3 regions of the Ruegeria sp. AL12 genome follow, and region 2 is predicted to be linked to each of the others. Evidence: riboswitches for the same ligand, from Rfam matches in the RefSeq annotation. Region 2 holds a riboswitch; each other region holds the start of a gene.
The links. Region 2 has a riboswitch for cobalamin ahead of ACR0C6_RS19860 (DUF4198 domain-containing protein). Riboswitches for the same ligand answer to the same signal wherever they lie in the genome.
Positions count from the first base shown of each region.

Region 1: linked by a shared signal. The riboswitch ahead of ACR0C6_RS15300 (aromatic ring-hydroxylating oxygenase subunit alpha) and the one ahead of ACR0C6_RS19860 (DUF4198 domain-containing protein) in region 2 are both predicted to bind cobalamin.
Region 3: linked by a shared signal. The riboswitch ahead of ACR0C6_RS08815 (DUF1636 family protein) and the one ahead of ACR0C6_RS19860 (DUF4198 domain-containing protein) in region 2 are both predicted to bind cobalamin.

Region 1 is NZ_JBQFXN010000006.1:69,511-77,044, forward strand. It holds gene ACR0C6_RS15295 (FAD-binding oxidoreductase) at 1-671, opposite strand, end outside; gene ACR0C6_RS15300 (aromatic ring-hydroxylating oxygenase subunit alpha) at 677-1,891, opposite strand; cobalamin riboswitch at 2,013-2,216, opposite strand; gene ACR0C6_RS15305 (hypothetical protein) at 2,271-2,411, shown strand; gene ACR0C6_RS15310 (hypothetical protein) at 2,483-2,734, shown strand; gene ACR0C6_RS15315 (hypothetical protein) at 2,743-2,967, shown strand; gene ACR0C6_RS15320 (DUF3833 family protein) at 2,997-3,539, opposite strand; gene ACR0C6_RS15325 (DUF3833 domain-containing protein) at 3,536-4,153, opposite strand; gene ACR0C6_RS15330 (MFS transporter) at 4,150-5,373, opposite strand; gene ACR0C6_RS15335 (hypothetical protein) at 5,373-5,918, opposite strand; gene ACR0C6_RS15340 (NAD(P)/FAD-dependent oxidoreductase) at 5,872-7,203, opposite strand; gene ACR0C6_RS15345 (SDR family NAD(P)-dependent oxidoreductase) at 7,397-7,534, shown strand, end outside.
Region 2 is NZ_JBQFXN010000014.1:13,498-21,031, forward strand. It holds gene ACR0C6_RS19850 (cobalt ABC transporter permease) at 1-2, opposite strand, end outside; gene cbiM (cobalt transporter CbiM) at 1-610, opposite strand, end outside; gene ACR0C6_RS19860 (DUF4198 domain-containing protein) at 617-1,402, opposite strand; cobalamin riboswitch at 1,534-1,732, opposite strand; gene ACR0C6_RS19865 (ROK family transcriptional regulator) at 1,854-2,978, opposite strand; gene ACR0C6_RS19870 (sugar ABC transporter substrate-binding protein) at 3,230-4,249, shown strand; gene ACR0C6_RS19875 (ABC transporter permease) at 4,358-5,431, shown strand; gene ACR0C6_RS19880 (ATP-binding cassette domain-containing protein) at 5,431-6,207, shown strand; gene ACR0C6_RS19885 (nucleoside/nucleotide kinase family protein) at 6,204-6,842, shown strand; gene ACR0C6_RS19890 (aspartate/glutamate racemase family protein) at 6,889-7,534, opposite strand, start outside.
Region 3 is NZ_JBQFXN010000002.1:210,282-217,815, reverse strand. It holds gene ACR0C6_RS08835 (inositol monophosphatase family protein) at 1-574, shown strand, start outside; gene ACR0C6_RS08830 (FecCD family ABC transporter permease) at 598-1,608, opposite strand; gene ACR0C6_RS08825 (ABC transporter substrate-binding protein) at 1,610-2,560, opposite strand; gene ACR0C6_RS08820 (ABC transporter ATP-binding protein) at 2,577-3,350, opposite strand; gene ACR0C6_RS08815 (DUF1636 family protein) at 3,347-3,703, opposite strand; cobalamin riboswitch at 3,802-3,998, opposite strand; partial or broken gene ACR0C6_RS08810 (D-lyxose/D-mannose family sugar isomerase) at 4,099-4,716, opposite strand; gene ACR0C6_RS08805 (carbohydrate kinase family protein) at 4,781-5,707, opposite strand; gene ACR0C6_RS08800 (glucokinase) at 5,738-6,796, opposite strand; partial or broken gene ACR0C6_RS08795 (GH1 family beta-glucosidase) at 6,770-7,534, opposite strand, start outside.

The DNA of each region.
Region 1 (7,534 bases), on a different contig from region 2:
CAGCAATAGACTTCGCGCTCAAGGTAATCCGGCGCCATCAGCCCCAGCATCAATTGGTTGAACTGACCCTGATATCCCGTCCATGGGCGGTAGCGGTCCGGCTCTTCCACCACGAATTTCAGGTCCAAACCATCCGTGCGGCTGGCCATCTGTTCCAAGCGCTGGCGGAAGATGATCTCGGATGGCCTTTTGGCGCAGTTGATGAAGACAACGTCCAGATCGCGGCCTTCGTCCCACATGCAGGTGGTCATCGACATCATCGGTGTGATGCCTGAGCCAGCCGAGATAAACAGGAACTTGCGCGCATCGCTCAACGCGTTGGTGAACAGGCCCGCAGGCCCAATGGCCTTGATCCGCATGCCGGGTTGAAGATTGTCAAGCATCCAGCGCGTGCCGATACTGTCGGGTTGCGCTTTGGCGGTGATGGTGATCGACCGCGGCCGCGACGGCGACGATGAGATCGTGTAGGTGCGATGCACAACGCCTCCGGGCTGGTCGGGCGCCGGAATCTCGAGCGTCAGGAACTGACCGGGGTGATAGGCGAACTGCGCCCCCGAGGGGGCACGGAACGAAAAGCTGGCAGTGTTCGGCATCTCGGGCACGACCGAGACACATTCCAGCATCTCTCCATCCTGCCAGACGGCTGATGAAAGCGTGTTCAGGTCTTTCATCAGACTTACTCCGCCGCCATTGAGTCAGGGGCCAGGCGGGCCGACACTGTGTTGCAATACCAATCCACGAATTGCAGCACACCGGATTCCTGAATGGCTGAATATGGGCCGGGCACATAGGCCGGGCTGTTGATGCCCTGCTGGTTGTCCTCGACCACCTGTCGATCTTCGTCATTCGTGGCGACCCAGACTTCGGTCAGGCGTTTCACGTCATAGTCAACGCCTTCAACCGCATCCTTGTTGACCAGCCATTTGGTCGTGACCTCGGTCTCTGTCGGGCCGATCGGCGTGACGCGGAAAACAATCGAGTGATCGGCAAGAAAGTGGTTCCACGTGGTCGGATAGTGGAACTTCAAAAGCGATCCCGCATCCGCAAAGGGCGACCGGCCCAACCAACGGCGCACGGCGGATTTCCCGTCCATCGTATAGCTCTCGGCCCCTTCTTTCAGTGGCATCCGCGCCAGTCTATATTGGCCGTCCTCGTGCAGATAGAACTGCGATGGCATACCCGCAGCCTGGCACCTGTCGAAATGGGCTTGCATATAGGCTGGGGTTTCGCCACCTTCGATCCCCGTCACACCCGGATCATCAGGGAAGGTCCGGCACAGCGCAGGGTGGTTTCCGCCGCAGTGATAGCATTCGCGATTGTTTTCCCAGACCAGTTTCCAGTTGCCGTTCTCGATGATCGAGCTTTCAAAGGCGACCTTGGCATTCCCCAGATCATGCGGCTCAAGATACGGGCGGGCGATATTGGCGAACACGTCGAAATCCGGAGCCTCATCCGCCAGACAGATATAGACCAACCCGGCAAGCTCGCGGCAATGGACAGTCTTCAGACCATGCTGTTTGGGATCAAAGTCCGGCCCCATGTCGCGGGCCCACAGCAAAGAGCCGTCCAGCTCATAGGTCCATTGGTGATAGGGGCATACCAGCTTGGGCGCATTACCCTTTGCGGCCTTGCAAATGATCGATCCACGGTGGCGACAAGTATTGTGAAAGGCGCGGATCTGATTGTCTGCACCCCGTACGATGATCACGCGGTAGGCGCCTACATTATAGGTGACATAATCGCCCGACTTCACCAGCTCACACGCCGGAATGGCGAATAGCCAGTCGCGGTAGTGGATGGTTTCAAGGTCGGTCTGAAAAATCTCGGGATCGGTGTAAAACGCCTGCTCCAGAGCGTAACCCGGGTTTCGACGCGCCAACAGGCTTTGCATGTTGTTCACTTCTGGCTCTCCTGCCGCGCCCCGCGGCATTGCTTGGGCAGGTGACAGGGAGGAACCGTCCGGAGGCGCGCGAGGACCACGTCCGAAATCCGTGCCCCCACCGCCACCCGCGGTTTGACATATCTGAGAGGCTGGTTTCCGGACTTGAAAGGGGCTTGCACCCGGTTGCGACACCTTCCCGGGATCCTCGTCCCAGTGGTTGATTGTCGAACCTGACCTTCCTTACCGTTGCGGGGGCAGTGCCGGAATTCCACCGGCTTCCCAATTCTCCGCTGTCTGAGAATCAAACAGCGGCACCTCACGATGGCAGCCTACTTTTTACCCGCTTGGGCGCTGAAATGCTTGCGACATTTCCGGTTTCAAAACAGACATGGAAATTTTCCGGCAGCGTGGACGGCGCCGGGATCACAGTCCTTGGCACAGGGGCGTGGCAGGCCCGCCGGCATGGCGTTTTGCGGTGGCCGATGGCCTTGCGATGGATGCGGCCACGTCTGACATCGGCGCCGCCTAATTGTCCCCCAACCGCGACGGCGAAGGCCCGGCTGCTCTGATCAGAAACGAAACGCTGGGCGTCGCCTGAGCATGGCTGGAAAAGAGAGTGTCAGGCCAAATGAAGGAGGTTTGCAGCAAACCCTTTTAGGTGAAGTTGATCCGTTCGGGATAGTGCTGGCTTTCAATGGGGCAGGTGAAAAAGGCCAATATCCGTCATGCGAGAGTTGCCAGTCCATCCTGTCAACGGCCGGTAGAAAACCTCATTTTGTCCATAAAAAATTGTCTTTTTCGGGAAAAACCATTACGTTTTCCGAAAATGGTGGAAAACACCGGAGGCAGTAAGAGAGCAGATGCCAAAACCGAAAACAGGTGTTTTGCGGACAACAGTTCCTTCGCGCCTCATGGGAAAACGAGATGGCCTGTTTTTCCTCTGGGGGCAGATAGAACGCGCGCGCTTGAAGGTCGACGGCTGCGAACGCGCCGAGGGTGCAGCCCCGGACGGGCCAAGGGCGAACACGGCCGGTGAGGTCAAGGGATCGACGACAGCATTGGTGGACGAGTTTATTTTCTACTGACTTTTGTGATGAAACCGGGCCTGGCAGCCCTATTTCTTCTCGAAGAACAGGATGACTTCACCCAGACGGACGCCATAGCGTGAGACATAGGCGCGGTTCAGCAGACGGTCGTCATCCAGCAGCCACATCCAGTCGTCGAATTTGACACGCATGGTCCCGTCCTTGATCGGCAGGTCGATCTTGTATTTCCAGTTGAACGTATCCCCGCGTTCAATCCCGCTGGCGGTACCCAGTACGCCAGGAGCCGTACCGGTCCACGCATCCTCTCCGGTTTTGGTCAATGTCCAGATGCGTTGTTCCGTCGCGCCATCGTCGTAGACGAAGTCTTCGACCAGTGTCAGGGTTTCGCCGTCCCATGTCCCGTCGATATCAACCGTGAATCTGCGGGGGATATTTCCCAAAACATCCTGAAACTGACCGTAGGCCACTGTTTTGCCTTCGAAAAATTCCTCGAGGTTCAACTGTCGGTCCGACAGAAACGTTTTGGGTACCTTCGGTTTGCTGGAGCAGGCCGCCAGAAGTGCAAGGCTTGCGATGGCGACGCAGGCGATGAAAGAGCGAAAGGTGATCATTGCAACGGCTTCCTTTCCGAAGTCGCGTCATACCCGTTTGACCCACTTGGATGAATCGGTTTCGAACTGGGGCTTGGACGCATTGTGGCGATCAGTTCCGCGACCTTGACGCCAAACTTGCGCATCTCGGACCGATTCATGATGACGCCGGTTTCTGTCAGATACATCCAATCGGTGACATCCAGTGTGTGTCCACCAGCGTCATCTGGCAGAATGATACGATAGGTCAGTTTCACCGTGGACCCCGAGATGATGCCCCGACCTTCGCCCACGATATCATCCGCTATTGCCGTGAACGTGTTGCCGGTTCCCAGCGTCAGGTACCATTTGCGGGTCATCTGTTTTCCGTTGGAATAGGTGAAGTATTCGGTCAGCGTGCCCGAGTTGCCTTGCCATTCGCCGGACATGCGCGCGACAAAGCTGTTCGACATTTTGCCGTTGGGGCCATAGATCAGGCCCTCGGACAAGATCTCTCCGTTCAGGTGCTTTTTCAGGGAAAAATCTGGCCCAGTGCCACTGTAATCGGACGGCGATTGCGCGCGAAAGCTCAGCAGCCTTGCACGGATGAAGACAGCGGTCAGAAGGACCAGAAGGATGATGGTGAAAGCGTTCATTTGCTTGTGACCTCGGTGGGCAGGGTCAACACCATCCCGAACGCTCCGACTTTCAGGATGCAGGGCAGCACCGCGTAGGCAAGATTGAGTGTTTCCAGTGCCTGTGCGGAATTGGTTTGACCGGGGGTGAAACCGCTGCGTTCCAGCAGCGGCAGAGTGAAAAAGGCAGCCAGGGCGAGGCCCAGTTTGCCAGCGAAGGACCAGATGCCAAACGCGGCTGATGCGTTCAGCCCGGCCCGTGTAAGCACGACCGAGAACATGGCCGGCAATACGACCATATCCGCGCCCAGCGCCGCGCCCGAGGCGAGACAGATCATTGCAAACCCCGCAACGTTTCCTGCACTCAGTGTGGCAGCGCCAATAAAGCCGGCGATCGAGAGGGGCATGGCGATGATCAGAGTCTGTTTCGGGCCAATTCTGTTGCTGAGTTTTGCCCAGAGCGGGACGCTCGCGCCTGCGCTCAGGAAGAACAGGATCAACAAAGGACCCGCCTTGCCCGGCAGTTGCAGCCGGTCTTCCACAAAAAACAGAAACAGGGTGGAGGTTATGGCAACCGGGAGACTGTTGACCAAAGCCAGCGCAAGAAGGCGCAAGCCACCTGCCTGACCCAGCCCTGCAAAGGACAGGCCTGATCCGGTGATCGGTCTGCGACGCCAGATCGGGATCGTCAGTATCAGGGTCAGAACGGACAGCAGCCCCAGAAACGCTCCGAATGCGGGGTAGCCTTGGGAGTGTGCCCCGAAAGCAACCAACAGGGCCGGAGCGCTGGCTGCGATGACCACCCCGGTCAACTGCCCGCCTTCACGATAGGCGGCCAGTATCATCAGCTCTTTCGGATCGGTTCGCTTCGCCAGAGTTGCGCTGCGACCATACAGAAGAATGGTTCCCAGGCTGTACGCCGAGAACAGCAAGATCAGGATCGCGACCAGTTCCGGCACGCTGGCACCCTGCGGCAGATTGAAAAGCAGGGGAAACCCGATTGCCAGCCCCAAAGCCGCCATCGCCGCAAATGCAAGCTGGCCGCCGGGCCATCGGTCGATTGCCCAACCGATCAGCGGATCCTGCACCAGATCCACCAAGCGGATCACCAGCAGCACCGTACCAATGACCCCAAGGCCAATACCCAGGTTCACGGCTGCAAAGCGCGGCAAGTGGATATAAAGCGGGATACCCGCCGCAGCGAGCATCAACGCATAGAGACTGACCCGGGGATAGAGCATCACCGCCCCTGTAGCCTGCGCGTGAAAGACGCGGACCGCGTGTTGTCTCCCAGGAACACGGACATGAAACTGCGCTTGATGCCCGGATACGCCATGGTGCAGGTCTTTTGCCCGTTCAGCCAGAAACTGACCTTGTCGGGACCATCAGAAACCGCCAGATAACTGTCCCCTTTTGCCACGGCTTTGAAACACCGGTTCAGTTGGTCGCGAACGGGTGCTGAACGGCCGATGCGGTCCATCTCGTCAAGTGTCGAGTTGACCAGCGCTTTCTTCTTGATGTTCTTGCGATAGGTCAGTTGCAGGGCGATATCTTCGCTCCAACTGAACGGCGCACCTTTGGGCGTGTAGAGTTTGGCGTCATAGATTGGCAAACCCAGATAGCGGAACGTCGCGGTTCCGCGCAGTTGGGCATCGTTCAGTTCTTCCGTGACCGGTGACGCGACCAGCCCATTGGGGATCAGCAAGGAAAGTGCAAGAAACGCTGTGCGCCATATCGCCTTATTCAGCGGCAACAGATAGGGCCGGGTCTTTCCCAGGAATGCCATTTTCAGCTCCGATGGTTTGCGGGGCGCCATTTATTCGAGCAACGACATGCATCGCGCTGGCTATCCCGTCTTCGTGAAATCCGTGCCGGTTGTAAGCACCGGCAAACCAAGTTCGGTTCTGTCCCTGCATCTCGCGGATTTGCCCCTGCGCCTTCAGGGCGGCCTTGTCGAAGACCGGATGGGCAAATTCGACCTGGTCAAAGATCTTTTCCGCGGGAATTTCTGATGAAGCGTTCAGCGTTACAAACAGCGGGTCACTGTCCGGAATGTTCTGAAGCCGGTTCATCCAGTAGGTTACCCCCACATCTCCGGCTTGCGAACGATAGGTCCAGCTTGACCAACAGGCGCGCCGCTTTGGCATCTGACCTGGGTCACAATGCAATATGGCCGTATTGGGCTGGTAGCGGATTGCGCCCAATGCAGCGGCTTCCGCGGGGGTCGCGCCATCACCTAAAATGGCAAGCGACTGGTCCGAATGGGTGGCCAGGATGATTTCATCGAACTGATCCACGGCGCCCTGGCTGTGGATGGTGACGCCCATCTCGTCACGGGATACATTCTGAACGGGGCTGGCCAGACGTATTTCCGCCCCCCGCGCACGAAGGGCCGCGTCGATCCGGCGGACATACTCTATGCTGCCGCCTTTGACCGTGTACCATTGATGCTGGTTCGCACGACCACTTGCCAGCAAAGCGTGATTGCGGAAAAACTGCACCAAAGAGCGTGCGGGGAACTGATCCACGAACTCGACCGGAGTAGACCAGATGGCACCGCACATCGGCATCAGATAATTGTGCCGGAACCAGTGACCCAGCCGCAGCTGGTCCACCAATTCGCCAATCGTGGTGTCATCGTCCTTGGCGGCTTCGGGGGCTTCTTTGCCAAACCGCAGAATATCAGCGATCATTTTATAGTAAGCCGGACGCGCCAGATTGCGCTTTTGAGCGGTCAGTGTGCGCAGATTGTTCAACCCGTATTCAATGCGGCCATTGTCGATTGTCGCGCCAAAGCTCATCTCGCTTTCGATCACGGGCACGCCCAGCTCATCAAACAGCCGGGTCAGGTAGGGATATGTCGCATAGTTGAAGACGATGAAGCCCGTATCGACCGGTTGATCCCCGTTCTTTCCGGCCATCACCGTGCGGGCATGGCCACCAAGCCGAGGTTCGGCCTCATAGACTGTCACGTCGTTGTTTTCTGAAAGATAGTAAGCGGCGGAAAGTCCCGAAATGCCTGCACCTACAATCGCGATTTTCTTCCGTACGCCCCGGGGTTCGTCGAACATTCCAGCCTCTTTATGTGACAGTTTACAAAAAGATACGCAGGGTAGGCATAAGTGGATCAATCCGATTAGAAGTTTTTAACAGATGCACTACCTTATGGCTTCTGGTTTGAGCTTCCGTGACCTGCGCTACCGTTTTGATCCGAAGCGGATGCGAGGCCGTATTATCGTGAAACACAACTGAATCGGCCCACACATGAGCAGCTTTGACGGGAAAACCATTTGGATCATCGGCGCAAGCGAAGGGCTGGGTCGCGCTTTGGCGCATGCGCTTGGCCAACAGGGTGCTTCCCTGATCCTGTCTGCGCGCAATCTTGAGCGGTTGTCCGAACTG
Region 2 (7,534 bases):
ATGTGGCTGCTCCTCTGAAAAACAGCTCGGGCTTGACCTTGCGTGCCAACAACACGGCGAACCCGGTCAAAATCGCCTCGATGGCCATGACAGGAATATGGGCGAAGAAAACAAGCTTGGCGGCAGGCAGAAATTCATCCCCCGACAGCGCCAGCGAAAACGCGACCATGCCGGTTGTCGCCGCAATCGCAAACGCGCCGCCGATGCCCCCCCAAATCGCACCTTGCAAAGGCGTTCCACGCGCGATCAGACGACCGAACAACATTCCGGCCACCACCGCGGGAAAGGCGATATTGACGGTGTTGATCCCCAACACCGTCAACCCGCCAAAGCCGAAAAAGACCGCCTGTAGCAAAAGCCCGACGAACAAAGCCGGGAATGCGGCCCAACCAAGCAGCAGCCCGGCCATGCCGTTGAGGATCAGATGGACCGACGACGGACCAATGGGCACGTGGATCAACGATGCCACGAAGAAACTGGCTGACAGCACGCCCGCAGTGGGGATGCGATCAAGATCCAGAGACCTGAGACCCATGGCGATCCCGCCCGCGGCGGCTATGGCGCCGCCAATTACAACCGGGTTGGAAAGGGCTCCGTCGACGATGTGCATTTGGGGTTACTCCAGATCCCAGGCGCGGATCCAGATGACCGCATCCTGGCTGAGTTCTTTGCCCTCATGTTCGGTTGCCGGACCGGAACCAAGGGCGGCGAAACCCCAGTAACCGGCTTTTGGAACGCCGAACGAAAAATACCCGTTGTCGTCAGATATTGCGACCACCGCACCACCCGGCATTGGTGACGCCTTCGGTGCAGAAGCGGCCGAACTTTCCATGTCGGGTTCGGCTGCCATGTATTCGATCTCGATCTCGGCCCCCGCAACCGGCTGACCATCAGCCAGCACACGGCCCGTGAAAGTCGAACCCGCGATGATGTTGGTCGGCTTGTTCAGCGGGATAATCTCGGTCGGCAGACCCACGGGATTCATCCAATCGGTCGGCAATTCGTTGCGGTTCAGGAAGGCTTTGGTGAGCTGTTGGATATAGATGTCTTCGGATTCCTCGTAATAAGGCTGAGGAACCGTCACCAGCACATAGTCGCCCGACCGTTTGACCGGGACACTGCCTTTGAACGCCGCGCCCTCGTTCTGCCCGCCGGTGAACCGGATAGGTTCCAGCGTGTCCAGTAAATCGGTCTTTTCACCGTTGTGGATCACATAGAATTCCTGCGGCTTTTCAAGATCCATGACATGGCCATTCTCGAACGGATGCCAGAAAATCAGTTTGACCGGTACATCGCCCGGTTTCTCGATCATGGTGTCGGTGGTGTATTCCAAAAGGAAATGCGCATTTGCTATGGCAGGAAGAGCCATCGCGGCAGCGGCTGCGCTGAGCAGCGTTTTCATGAACAGTCGTCCTTGTCCCGTCGCGCCAATCCCGGCGCGAAATTCGTTTTGACCACGGGACATTCAACGCCAAATTACCCTTTCAGGCATCCTGGTCCGACGCACATCCCGTCGTCGATTAGGAGTGCCCGTTAGAGGGCACATGTCCGGCAGGTATCCTGACTTGCGGGTCAAAGCGTTGGACCGGCCTTCCCGGGCAAACCCCAGTGGCGTTTCAGCCCTGCTCGTCGCTTACAGTTGCGGGTGCAGTTGCGGATTTGGGCCAGAGCCCGCACCGCATTCCCTATTGATTCCAGAGCAAGCCCCGGAACCGGACATGCCGAGCGGCTTGCCAGACAACTCAGCCTTCCGTCAACGAAAATGTGTTACGGCCATCGAAAATATTGAGCTCGGCAGTTTGCGAGAGTGAACCAGTTTGTGAAACGTCCAAGGCGGCAGGGTTCGTTCCTGTCTAAGCTTCTGAAAGATACCTCTCCGACAAGGGCAGGCTTGCCGCGCCCAAAGAGCGTGCTTCCGGGCCTACGGTTCCTGCCAGCACAACGGGGCGCTCGAGCCCGGTCATGTTCAGCTCGGACAGTTTGTCTTCCACCATTTCAACCAAACGCGCCTTGATGTCCTGCGGCATCCAGCCGTCAATCTTCACGCATTCGAAATCTATCAGGCTACAGGATGAGACAATCGCATGGGCAATCCCGCTTGCCGTCCGTTTCAACCAGTTTTCCAGTTGAACGTTTGGCACATCCCAACGCTGGGTCGTTTCCCAGATGGAATGCGACGTGACACCTGCCGTGGTGATTGCACGCTCGAGCACGTAAAGGCTGGCCACATCGATGAGCGGTCTGACACCGCCCGCGCCATCGGGCACAGGCAAGGGGCCGATTGCCCCCGCGTTTCCACGCCCCGAAAAGATCGCGCCATTGAGGACCACACCGCCGCCAATGAAAAACCCGATATAGAAGTACAGGAAATCCCTTGGCCCATCAGCCGGACCGAATACCAATTCCGCCCCACAAGCCGCAGTGGCGTCATTTTGCAGGAATACCGGAATATCGAGGCGACGCGCCAGGTCAGCCTTCAGGTCTGATACGCGCCACGGGTCCATTTCTTCCTGAGGAACCTGAAGGGTCTGGGCCCAGTCCCACAGATAGAACGGCATGGCAATTCCAAGACCCGCAATCCTGCCTTTGGCCTCGGGCGACATGGATGACATCATTTTGCCCAGACTCTCAGTGGAAAACTCCAAAGTGGCCTTCGGCGTTGGATAGTCATAGGTTCGCCGCTCGCGCTGCCGCACATTTCCGACAAAGTCAGTCAAAACCAGCTCGGTACTGCGGCGCCCGACCTTGAGCCCAAAGAAAAACGCACCATCCGGGTTGAGGCGCATGGGAACGGAAGGTTGCCCGACTTTCCCGCGGACCGGCTCGCCGCGCAACAGCAAACCATCCTTCTCCAACAGCCGCATGATGACGGAAACGGTTTGTGCCGACAGTCCGGTCATGCGCGCGATCTCGGACTTCGCAAGGGCCTGATGACGCCGGACAAGCGACAACACCAGCCGTTCGTTCCGGGCCCGCATCCCGCTTTGGTTGGTTCCGCGCACCTCTGACCCGTGCAGGCCAATCGAATTTTTCCGAGATGAATTTTCAGGCACGACCACCCCTTTCCTGCTGAAGAATGAGAAAGCCCGCCCGCACTGTCAATAATAAATAAGAGTGATTTATTTATTGACTCAAATTTCGAATCTTGTGATTGTTTCTTATGGGATCAGGGATTTTGCCTGATCGCCCTCGTGCCCGTTCGGCACAGGAAAACCTGGGAGGATAATCGATGAAACTTGCAAGACTTGCGGGTGCTGCTGCGCTCGGGGTTACTGCCATGGCTGGCAGTGCAATGGCGGAAGGCGAAACCGTTTGTCTGATTACCAAGACGGACACCAACCCGTTCTTTGTCAAAATGAAGGAAGGTGCGACAGCGAAAGCGGAAGAGCTGGGAATGACGCTCAAAGCCTTTGCGGGCAAAGTTGACGGTGACCATGAAACGCAGGTGCAAGCCATTGAGACCTGCATTCTGGACGGCGCCAAAGGCATTCTGCTGACGGCCTCGGACACATCATCCATCGTTCCGGCCGTGAAGCAGGCGCGGGATGCAGGGGTTCTGGTTATCGCTCTGGATACGCCGCTGGAACCCATTGACTCGGCTGACGCAACGTTTGCCACGGACAATTTCCTTGCCGGGCTGCTGATTGGACAATGGGCCAAAGCCACGCTGGGCGACGCAGCCAACGACGCGAAAATTGCGACATTGGACCTTGCCGTCAGCCAGCCGACAGTGGACGTGCTGCGCAATCAGGGCTTCCTGCAAGGCTTTGGTGTCGATCTGGCGGACCCGAACGTAATCGGTGATGAAGATGACCCCCGTCTTGTCGGAAGTGATGTCACTGCCGGCAACGAAGAAGGTGGTCGCCGCGCGATGGAAAACCTTCTGGCCAAGGATCCGACGATCAACGTTGTTCACACCATCAACGAGCCTGCCGCGGCAGGCGCCTACGAGGCGCTGAAAGCCATCGGGCGCGAAAATGACGTGCTCATCGTTTCCGTGGACGGAGGCTGCCCGGGTGTCCAAAACGTTGCCGATGGTGTTATCGGCGCGACGTCGCAGCAATACCCGCTGTTGATGGCATCGCTGGGTGTTGAAGCCGTCAAGAAATGGGCGGACGAAGGCGTGAAGCCTGAAAACACGCCTGGCAAGGATTTCTTTGACACCGGCGTAGCGCTTGTAACGGACAAGCCTGCCGAAGGCGTCGAGTCGATCTCGGTCAAAGAAGGCATGGACCTCTGCTGGGGTTAACCTGACCACCCGGAGGGCCGCAGAGGGCGGCCTTCCGCATTTCAAACCACCCATTCGCCCGAAAACTTGCTAAAGTCGTCAGTAACCTGACGCTTTGGGGGAACCTTTATGTCCGATACTTCACGACGATCAGACGACTTCGAAGCCGCTGCAAAAGGCAGCCCGGAACAGATTGCCGAATTTGACGATCACCACCGCGGGTTTGTCGGAACGGTTCAGCATTTTCTGCATGTGAACCCCTCTTTGGTGCCGCTGATCGTTCTTGTGGCTGCCATCGTCATTTTCGGGGCTTTGCTGGGCTCTAAGTTCTTCTCGCCATTCGCGCTGACCCTGATCCTGCAACAGGTTCAGATCGTCGGGATCGTGGCGGCGGCGCAAAGCCTCGTCATCCTGACCGCCGGTATCGATCTGAGCGTCGGAGCAATCATGGTGATGTCGTCGGTTGTCATGGGACAGTTCACCTTCCGATATGGGCTGCCGCCAACGGTCGCGATTGTTTGCGGCCTTTTCGTTGGCACCGCAATCGGTGCGGTGAACGGGTATCTGGTCAGCCGCATCAAACTGCCGCCGTTCATCGTGACGCTTGGCATGTGGCAAATCGTTCTTGCGGCGAACTTCCTGTATTCTCAGAACGAAACAATCCGGTCGCAGGAGATCGAAGAAAACGCCGCGATTCTGCAACTTTTCGGGGCCAAGTTCAACGTGGGCGGGGCGGTATTCACCGTCGGCGTGATCTTCATGCTGGTGCTGATCCTCGGGCTTTCCTACGCCCTTCGTCACACCGCATGGGGAAGGCATGTTTACGCGGTCGGTGATGATCCGGAAGCCGCCGAGTTGTCCGGTGTCAATGTGCATCGCACGCTGATGTCGGTTTACATGCTGTCCGGGCTGATCTGCGCCTTCGCGGGATGGGCTCTGATTGGTCGGATCGGGTCCGTGTCTCCGACGTCTGGCCAGTTGGCCAATATTGAAAGCATAACAGCGGTCGTGATCGGGGGCATATCCCTGTTCGGTGGCCGCGGGTCCATTCTCGGATCATTGTTCGGAGCGTTGATCGTCGGGGTCTTCACGCTTGGGCTTCGGTTGCTGGGCGCTGATGCGCAATGGACGTTCCTGTTGATCGGCATCCTTATCATCGCAGCGGTCGCGGTCGACCAGTGGATCAGAAAGGTGGCAGCCTGATGGAACCTATTCTCAAAGGAAGGAACCTTGTGAAGCGCTACGGCAAGGTGACGGCGCTGGACCAGTGCGATTTCGATTTGATGCCGGGCGAGATTCTGGCCGTGATCGGCGACAACGGTGCGGGCAAGTCAACACTGATCAAGGCGATTTCAGGCGCAGTGGTGCCGGATGAAGGTGATGTTTGGCTGGAAGGCCGGAAAGTGAATTTCCACTCGCCGATAGACGCGCGTGAAGCCGGTATTGAAACGGTTTACCAGACACTTGCAATGTCCCCTGCCCTGTCGATTGCGGACAACATGTTCATGGGGCGCGAGATTCGGCGCAAAGGGCCATTGGGATCTTGGTTTCGAATGCTCGATCGTCCGGCGATGGAGAAATTCGCCCGCGACAAGCTGAGCGAACTGGGCCTGATGACGATCCAGAACATCAATCAAGCCGTCGAAACACTGTCCGGGGGTCAGCGTCAGGGTGTAGCGGTGGCACGTGCCGCGGCATTCGGATCAAAAGTCATCATCCTGGACGAACCAACCGCCGCATTGGGCGTGAAGGAAAGCCGGCGCGTTCTTGAACTGATCCTGGACGTGAAATCTCGCGGCATTCCGATCATCCTGATCAGCCACAATATGCCACATGTTTTCGAGGTCGCCGATCGAATTCACGTGCATCGACTGGGCAAACGCCTCTGCGTCGTTGATCCCAAGGATTACACGATGTCCGACGCGGTGGCGTTCATGACCGGCGCCAAGGAACCGCCCGCCGAGGACCAGGCCGCGTGACGGGTAAACTTGCCACCCCCGAGGCGCTTGCAACCAAAATCGCGGATGCCGTCCAGGCCTTGCCGCCGCTGCAAGACCGGCATCTTGTCGCGATTGCCGGGCCGCCGGGATCGGGAAAAACGACCGCAGCGGGCCTTGCAACCAACGAGCTCAATCTGCGCGGCATCGCGACCGGCCTGGTTTTCATGGACGGCTTCCACTATGACAACGTGATCTTGAAGGATCGCGGCCTGCTGAACCGCAAGGGATCCCCCGAAACCTTTGACCGTGCCGGCTTTCATGCGCTGCTTGGTCGATTGCGTGCGGAAGAAGAAGTCGCAATACCCGAGTTTGACCGAAATCTCGATCTGGCCATTGCCGCGCGGTCCATGATCACGGCGGATCAGCGCGTTGTTCTGGTTGAGGGCAATTACCTTCTCTTGAATGAACCGGGTTGGTCGGACCTTCACCAACTGTGGGCATTCAAGGTCTTTCTGGACACCGATTTGAAAACACTCCAAACCCGCCTGACCAACAGATGGATCGGCCATGGTCTGGACGCCATTGCCGCCAAGGACCGTGCGCAGTCGAACGATCTGCCGAATGCACAGCGTGTGATCCGAAATTCGATACCCGGTGATCTGACACTGGCATGAGTTTTGCTTGCGGCCAACACAATCCGTCTTGATGAAAGGCCAGAGATCAGTTCCGGTACACCGGCGGAACAAGACCGGCGTGGAACCAGGTCACGAAGGACACGATCGAGAACACCGGCAGCCCGGTCGCCTGTTGAATATCCGGCGCATAGGGGCACATATTCGTGCACTCCAGAACGATTGCCCCAAGATCGGGGTGGTCCGAGGCCAATGCGATTGCGGCCTCGACATTGTCTTCCCGGGCCTTCTGAACATTCAGATGCGGTTCATTGCCAAGAATTGCGCGGGTGAATTCCCGCCCACCCTCGGTTGTGCCGATTGGCGTGTCCAAGGGGACATTGGCAGCCAGAAGATGGTCATTGGTCAAAGTGGAGGCCGAAATGGTCAGAATGCCCGCGCGCTTTCCCTTGGGAAGGATGCGATTCACCATTTCGACCTGCATCAAGGACGAGGTGACGACGGGAACCGGAACGGCCTCGGCCAGCTCCTTCTGGAACAGGGACAGGAACCCGCAATTGGTTGTTATTCCGTCCGCGCCGTCTTTGACCAGCTCTTGCGCAGCGTCGATGAAGACCTCGAGCATACCTTCGGCCCGATGCCGGACCACCCGATCAGGCGAGGCATCCCGAACGATGCGGTACAGCACCGGAAACGGCCATGTCCGTGCATTGCCCATGTCACCGGGAATTCTT
Region 3 (7,534 bases), on a different contig from region 2:
GCACGGGCAAGAAGCAGGCGACGGGCGTCATATGTGGGTGATTGACCCCATTGACGGAACCCGTTCGTTTCTGTCCGGCCATCCTTTGTTCGGGTTCCTTTTGGCGCACCTTGTGGATGGGCGCCCTCGGTTGGGCCTGGTCGGAATGCCGGCCTTGCATGAGACCTATTTGGGTGTGGTTGGTGACGGGGCCAGCCTGAACGGGCAACCGATAGAGGTGTCGAACACCACGCGTCTGGATCAATCGGTTTTGTACGTGAATGAAGGCGACAAAATTTATCGCGATCATCCTGACCTGTTCAGTCGGCTGATGAATGCAGGGCAGACGCGCCGATTTGCCTATGATTGTTATCCCCATGCCTTGCTTGCTTCGGGCCATGTCGATGCTGTGGTGGATTACGATCTGCAACCTTATGACTATCTGGCGCTCTCACCTCTGATCACGGCTGCTGGCGGAGTGATGACCGATTGGCACGGGCATGCGTTAACCCTCGATTCAGATGGCGCGGTCGTTTCCGCCGCAACCCCTGAACTGCATGCTGAACTGCTTGACCTAATCAATGTCGAAAAATGACAGTGTTGCGCAACCCTGGAAAACTAGCTCCCGCGATCAGATTTGAACAAATACAAAAAGACAAAAAGTGATCCTATCGACGTTGTGACGATTCCCACGGGCAACTCCTGCGGAGCCAGAAGAAGGCGTGACAAGATATCGGACAATGTCAGCAGAATCGCGCCCACGATCGCCGAGACGATCAGCAGGTTTCGGTGCAGAGTTCCGGCGATGCCGCGTGCAATATGAGGCACCATCAGCCCGACAAAGCCGATGACACCGGCAACGGAAACGAAACTGGCCGTCGCCAACGCGGCAACGAAAAACATGCTGAACCGCAGTCCTTGAACGGGAATACCCAGTGACGAGGCTGTGAAATCCCCGGTCAGCAGCGCGTCAAGCCACCGGCTGCGGTAAAGTGAATAGCTCAGGATCAGGCCCAATCCGATCAGGACAAGCGGGAACGTTTCCCATCTTGCCAGTCCCAGACCGCCAAGCATCCAGAATATCACCGAATGAGCAGCGCGATTGTCGCCAGAGAAAATCAGGTAGTTGGTGATTGCGGAAAACAGAAAGGACACCGCCAGGCCAGCCAGGATCAGTTTTTCGGGTGCGCTTGTGCGCAAGCCCTGAACCAGCGCCAGAACAATGCCGGACGCGATCAAACCACCGCAAAATGCCGCCAGCGGCAACGTCCAAATTCCCAGGACATCACCCGTGACGGTGATCACCAGAACGGCGCCAGCAGCTGCACCAGAGGACAGACCGAACAGAAACGGATCTGCCAGATCGTTTCGCGTCGTTGTTTGCAAAACAACACCAACGACGCCCAGTCCCGCACCAATCACGGCGGCAAACAGGGCGCGGGGCAGGCGAAGGTCGAAGACGATCCGGTGCAAAGGCGTCATGTCTCCGTCCACCAGACCGGTTCCAAGGCCGATGGCCGAAAAAACTTCGCGCACGGGGATTGGGGTGGTCCCGTAGACGATGGACAACAGCAAAAGGGCGGTCAGAACAACCGCCCCCAGCAAAATCAAACGGCCCAATCGGACCATATCAGTTGGTCTCCGGGTGCATCGCCTTCGCCATCTTCTCGATCGCCTCGATATTTGCCGGGCCGGGCGTCAGTTCCTCGTAACGCAGGCCAATCCAGCGCTCGTTCTTTACCGCGTCCGTTTGTGACATCACCGGGTGATCCTTGAGGAACTGGAAAGTGTCCTCTGCGCCGTTGCCGGACTGATAGTCGAGCAGCACCAGAAATTCCGGGTTAGCCGCGGCGACGGCCTCCCACGACGTGCGACCCCAGCTGGTATCCAGATCATGCGTCACGTTCTCGCCACCCGCGGCTGCGATCATTGCATCGGGAATGGCGAACTTGCCCGCGGTAAACGGAGCATCGGCCGGCCCGTCCAGCAGGAATACGCGGGGCTTCGCCAGATCGGCTGTTTTTGCTTCGATGGCGGACAGTTGGTCCTTCCAGCGGGCAACCAGCGCCTCGGCCTTGTCCTCGACCTGCATGACCGTGCCCAGACGCAGAACGTCATCAAACAACAGGTTCATGCTGGCCTCGGGGCGATCCTTGTCCAGATGCACGCAGCTTTCGGATAGGATCATGGTCTTGATACCAAAGGGTTCCAGCGTGTCGGGCGTGACGTCACCGCCGGGTTTCATGCCATAGTACCAACCGGCAAAAAACAGATCGGGTTCGACGGCCACAAGGTTTTCAATGGTCGGGTATTTGGGGGCAAGCTCTGGGATGTCGCCACGCTGAGCATCAAAATCAGGGCTTGTTTTGTACCAGCCGGTAATTCCGGTAAGCCCCACGATCTTGTCCTGAAGGCCGAGCGCAAAGGCCATATCCGTCATGTTCATGTCATGCACGACCAGACGTTCCGGCGCCGAGTCAAAAGCCAGCGGTTCGCCGCAATTGTCCACGGTGACGCCCTCTGCGGCCACCCCACTTGCCAAGCCAGCGAAGACGACCACTGGCCAGAGTTTCTGCATCATATTTAAGTTCCTGTTATTATGACAGTTTCCGTTTTCGGATATCCAGTGCGGGGATCATGCGGCCTTCGTGCTGAAAGCACAGATAATCCACGCCGAATGTCTCACGTACCCGGTCTGGGGTCAGAACTTCGACAACAGGCCCGAACCCCGTCAGACGCGTGGCTTTCATCAGCGCCACATGGGTGGCGAATTCCGGGATCATGACCAGATCATGGACGATCATGACGACAGTTACCCCCAGATCAGCGACCAGAGACAGCATGTGCCCCTTGGCATCGGGGTCCAGATGGTTGGTTGGCTCGTCCAGAAACAGCAAGGACGGATTCTGGGCCAACGCGCGCGCGATATGTGCGCGCTGACGTTCTCCGCCGGACAGCTGACCCATCGTTTTGTTGGCAAAATGCGACAGCTCGGTCGTCGTCAGAACCCGTTCCAGATCAGCCTTGTGCTGAGCCATCGAACGTTCGCCTTGAATCGGGATTTGCCCCAGCGCAACATAGTCTTGCAGGCGCATCCGCCCGTCAGGCATTTCCTGCTGCCCGACCACAGCAATGGAGCGGGCACGTTGGCGGGCGGACAGGGTCCGAAGGCTTTGGCCTTCTATCCAAACATCACCCAAGGCAATCCGTTCGATCCCACACAGCAGTTTCAGCAGAGTGGTCTTGCCGGCGCCGTTCGGCCCTGCGATTGCCAGAATTGATCCTTCTTCCAGACGAAAGGATACATCCTGCAACAGGACATCGCCATTGAGCGCGTAGTACTCCAAATTCTCGGCAACCAGAAAGCTCATGATCCCCCCCCGGACGGCAATGCGGGCATGCGCGACAAGGTCTTTGCGAAAAGGGCCGGGGGGCGGTCCGAGGCGCTGGTCCAGCCATCGTCACTGTCGCCGAACTGGGTCGCGAATTCGACCAGGGCGGACAGGTCGTGTGATGTCGTGATATCGCCAAACAGGTACTGCGCTTTGCCCGGGGCCTGAAATCCGACGGTCATGGCCCGTTCACAACCTGCCATGCAGGCCACCATTCGGGTTTCAAAACCGTCAGGCAACCGGGCATCCAGCACGTCTTGCGCAGCCTCGGCAGACATCGCCCCCTGACATGTTGAACAGATCAGAACGTAGTGATCAGAATAGCAGGTCATCGCCATCTCCGTCGTTTGCCAGACGCAGACAGAGGGCACATACCCGGATATTACGCAAACGCGCCATCAAGCCTCCTTCCGAGACGCCCCGCCTCGGGTTGGTTTATAGTGCGATGGCAGGTCTCCTGACTTGCGGGTCGTTGCTTGGCCGACCTTCCCAACCCATGCGGGTCAGTGGTGAAGTGGCGTCGCTCACCGCTTACAGTTGCGGGGGCAGTCACGGACTTGGCACATTCCAGTGCCGCACCGTGTTCCCATTTTCATCCCTTATGGAACCATCCCGCTCAGCTAGTCTGGCAATGCCAGACTTGTCAAGCGGCAGACGAAGGCGTTGGTAGATGGAATTGCGACAGCTGACCCAGCTGTCCTGCTGCGCCAGCCCGGACCGAACGGTGTCAATAGTCTGATACAAGAAGGAAATCCGGTTCGGAATCTTTCTCGACCTTTGAAAACCGTGGAATTGGCTTTTCAAACCCAATGTCGGTGCGGTCGTTATTCACGGTCGATACCTCGCCAATAAGGCAATCGCCGCGCTCGGCCCAAAAAGCGTGCCAGATGCCGGGCATCAGAGTTACGCTTTGCCTCGGCTTCAGCCGCACGTATTCTTGGGGTTGCAAGGTTACGGGGCAGGCATCGCTGGGGACCGTCACCGGGTTGTCGCGGTCGACGCCACCGTTTGGATCCGACGCATGAATTTCCAGAACGAGATCGCCGCCGCCCCTGTTGATGATGTCTTCTGCCTTAACGATATGCCGGTGCATCGGAGAAAGCTGATCGTCTTTCGAGATCAACAGTTTTTCTGCACAGAGCATCCCACGCCCGGATTTCAGATCCTTCACCTCACCATTGTTTAGAGTGAACAGGAATAGGCAATGTTCGTCGAAATGGCCTTGTGCGTAATTGGTAATGTCCCATCCCAGCTTGCGGCTGCGGACAGTTTCGACCAAAGAGATGCGCATTTTCTCGGGCGATCAATCCGCAAAGGGTGGCAACACGGCTCCGAAAGATTGAATGAACGTCTGGGCTTAGGGCTTGAAGTGGTTGATTTCGGATCGTTTCATCATGCCATCCCGCAGATCAAAGTTCGTGCGCCCACGGGGGTTCTGCCCCGGCTCGGGAAACGGTCACGGCCGCCACGTCAGCGCCCAGTTCCATGGCTGCTTGCAGGCTTTCAACCGTCAATCCGCGCAGACCTGACTTGGTCAGATGCCCTGCGCGGCTGAGCTCGGTCAGAACGCCGGCGTTGAACGTGTCACCTGCGCCGATCGTATCGACCACCTCAACGGGCTTCACGGGAACCGAGACTTCGGAACCATCCGCCAGGTAACCGTGCGCCCCGTCACTGCCACGGGTGACGATGACAACGGAAGGACCCGCCTGCAACAGCACAGACGCTTTTGCGGATTCGGCTTCAGCGCCCGGAATGATCCAGTCCAGGTCCTCGTCTGAAACCTTGACGATATCCGCACGCGAGATCATGCGGTTCAAACGCGTCCGAAACCGGGTTTGATCCTTGATGAAATCCGGGCGGATATTCGGGTCCAGCATCACTGCCCGGTCGGAACCGTGGCTGTCCAGAAGGGCGGCATAGGCATCTGCGCAAGGTTCACACGCAAGGCTGATTCCACCGAGATACAGGGCAGAGACAGCAGGAAGCTGATCGGGCATGTCTTCGGGCAGCAACATCCGGCCCGCGGTGTTTTCATCGACAAAGCTGTAAGTCGCGTGTCCATCCGAGAGCTGCACAAAGGCAAGCGTGGTGGGACGGTCCGAGATGATCACATGTGTCGTGTCCACATGGCTCGCTTTCAGCGCATCAATCAATTGCTGGCCGAACATGTCCGATGACAAACCTGTCAGCATCCCTACCGGAACACCCAGACGTCCCATCGCGACGGCTGTGTTCAGAACTGCACCACCAGTATGTGGCACAAAACCAATTGCGCCCGATGCGGTCGGTTCTGAAATCATATCTATCAGCGCTTCACCACAGCACAGGATCATGTCTTGGTCCTTCTAGGTAAGAAACTTCGGTTAGTCTGGTTGCTGTCTCAGCGCGTTCTTGCAGAAGTTGTTTGCGCCGATGATCCCGAACTCTGCCTGTTCAGACACGTAAAGGTTCAGGGAGCGGCGCAAGTCGCTGAAGCGGCCGCCGCCGTTGAACGCATCCTTGAAGTTGTCACTGAATAGCCAGCGGTTTTTCTCGGCAACGCCGCCGACAAGGAAAACGCCCCCCTCCGGCATCAAGGTGACCGCCAGATCACCCATCAAAGCACCTAAGTGGGTGGTAAAAATCTGCGCCGCCTTTTCGGCGACCAGATCGGTGCCGTTGCGGGCATCGTTCAGAATGTCCTTTGCGGAGCGCGCCTGAGTTCGCGCTTGACCGGATGCCAATTCAACCGCCTGATAAAGGATCGGCAGGCCGGTTCCGCTCAGGAACATTTCTGCTTCCAGCGCCAGGCTGTCCCCAAAGAAACAGCCCGGTGCGATGCGACGTGCCGCCTCAAAGATATCAACTTCGTCGCGATGGCGCGGGTACAGGCCCACGTGCCCGCCTTCGCCGGAGACCGTGTGATACCTGCCTTCGGAAAAAAGCAAAGCACCAACGCCAAGCCCGGTTCCGGGCCCTACAACCAGCCGTGTGCCTGTGGGCGGCGCCTCCTGACCCTGCAAGACCGCAACATCCGACCTGGTCACCTCGGCCACCGACCACGCCGCAGCGGTGAAATCATTTATGACAAAAGTGCGCTCTGCTCCTGTTGCTTTCGTCAGCTCGGTTTCCGAAAGATCCAGGTTCGCGTTGGTCAACTGAATTGTTCCGTCCCTGACCGGCCCGGCTCCGGCTGCTACGACGGCCTGTGGGTTGGTTCCGATCTCGTCCCTGAGGTCATGGAACGCCTCGAGCAGGTCTTCCAATGTCCCCGTCGGGTGTTTCCGAAGATCTGCCAATTCTCCGTTCGTGACGACGCCCAGACGAGTGTTCGTACCGCCGATATCCGCAACCAGGTTCCAATGCTCATGCACGGCACCGAATGGTTGCGCTAACGGCTGAGAGACGCTCTGAGTACCGGACAGGGCGGATTTCAGCGCCATGAAAGACGCTTTGGGCGTTCTCGCAAGTGTTTCGAAATCCACGTCCACCAGTCCAAACCTCTTTTCGTACCCGAAGGCCCATTCATAATTGTCCAGCAGCGACCAGACAAAATAGCCATTCACCGGAACACCTTGTGCCAAAGCGTCCAGTACGGCCGCAAGGTGCTTGTCGAGATAATCGATACGATCATCGTCCTGCACGCGCGCCTCACTCGCCATTCCGTTTTCGGTGATATAGATTGGCAACGCGCCCGTATAGTCTTTCCTTGTTCTGACAAGAAAGCGGGTAAGGGCAGAGGGATCGATTTCCCATCCCATCTGCGTTTTGGGTAACGGTCCGGGAACCTCTTGCAGGCCGGGCCAGGCGGCGTCCGCCGGGGCAATCAATTTTCGGGTATAGTAGTTCAACCCGCACCAATCGACCTGTGTGCCGATGGTTTCAAAGTCGTTCTGCCAGCCCTTGGGCAGGTGCGGCTCCAACCCCTCCAAGGCGGTTTGGGGATATTCTTTGTTGAAAACCCCGCCTAGGAAGAACCGGTTGTAGATTGCATCGTAGCGATCTGCCGCAAGCCGCGCTTCCGTGCTGTCATCTGCTGGCTCTGACCATTCGAGGTTGAACACGGCACCCAGATTGCCCATCCCAAGACTGCGCATGGCCTGAATCGCCCGCCCGTGGGCCAACAAAACGTGATGCATCGCCCGGGCTGCGGCGCGGATATCGCGCAGACCGGGCGCATG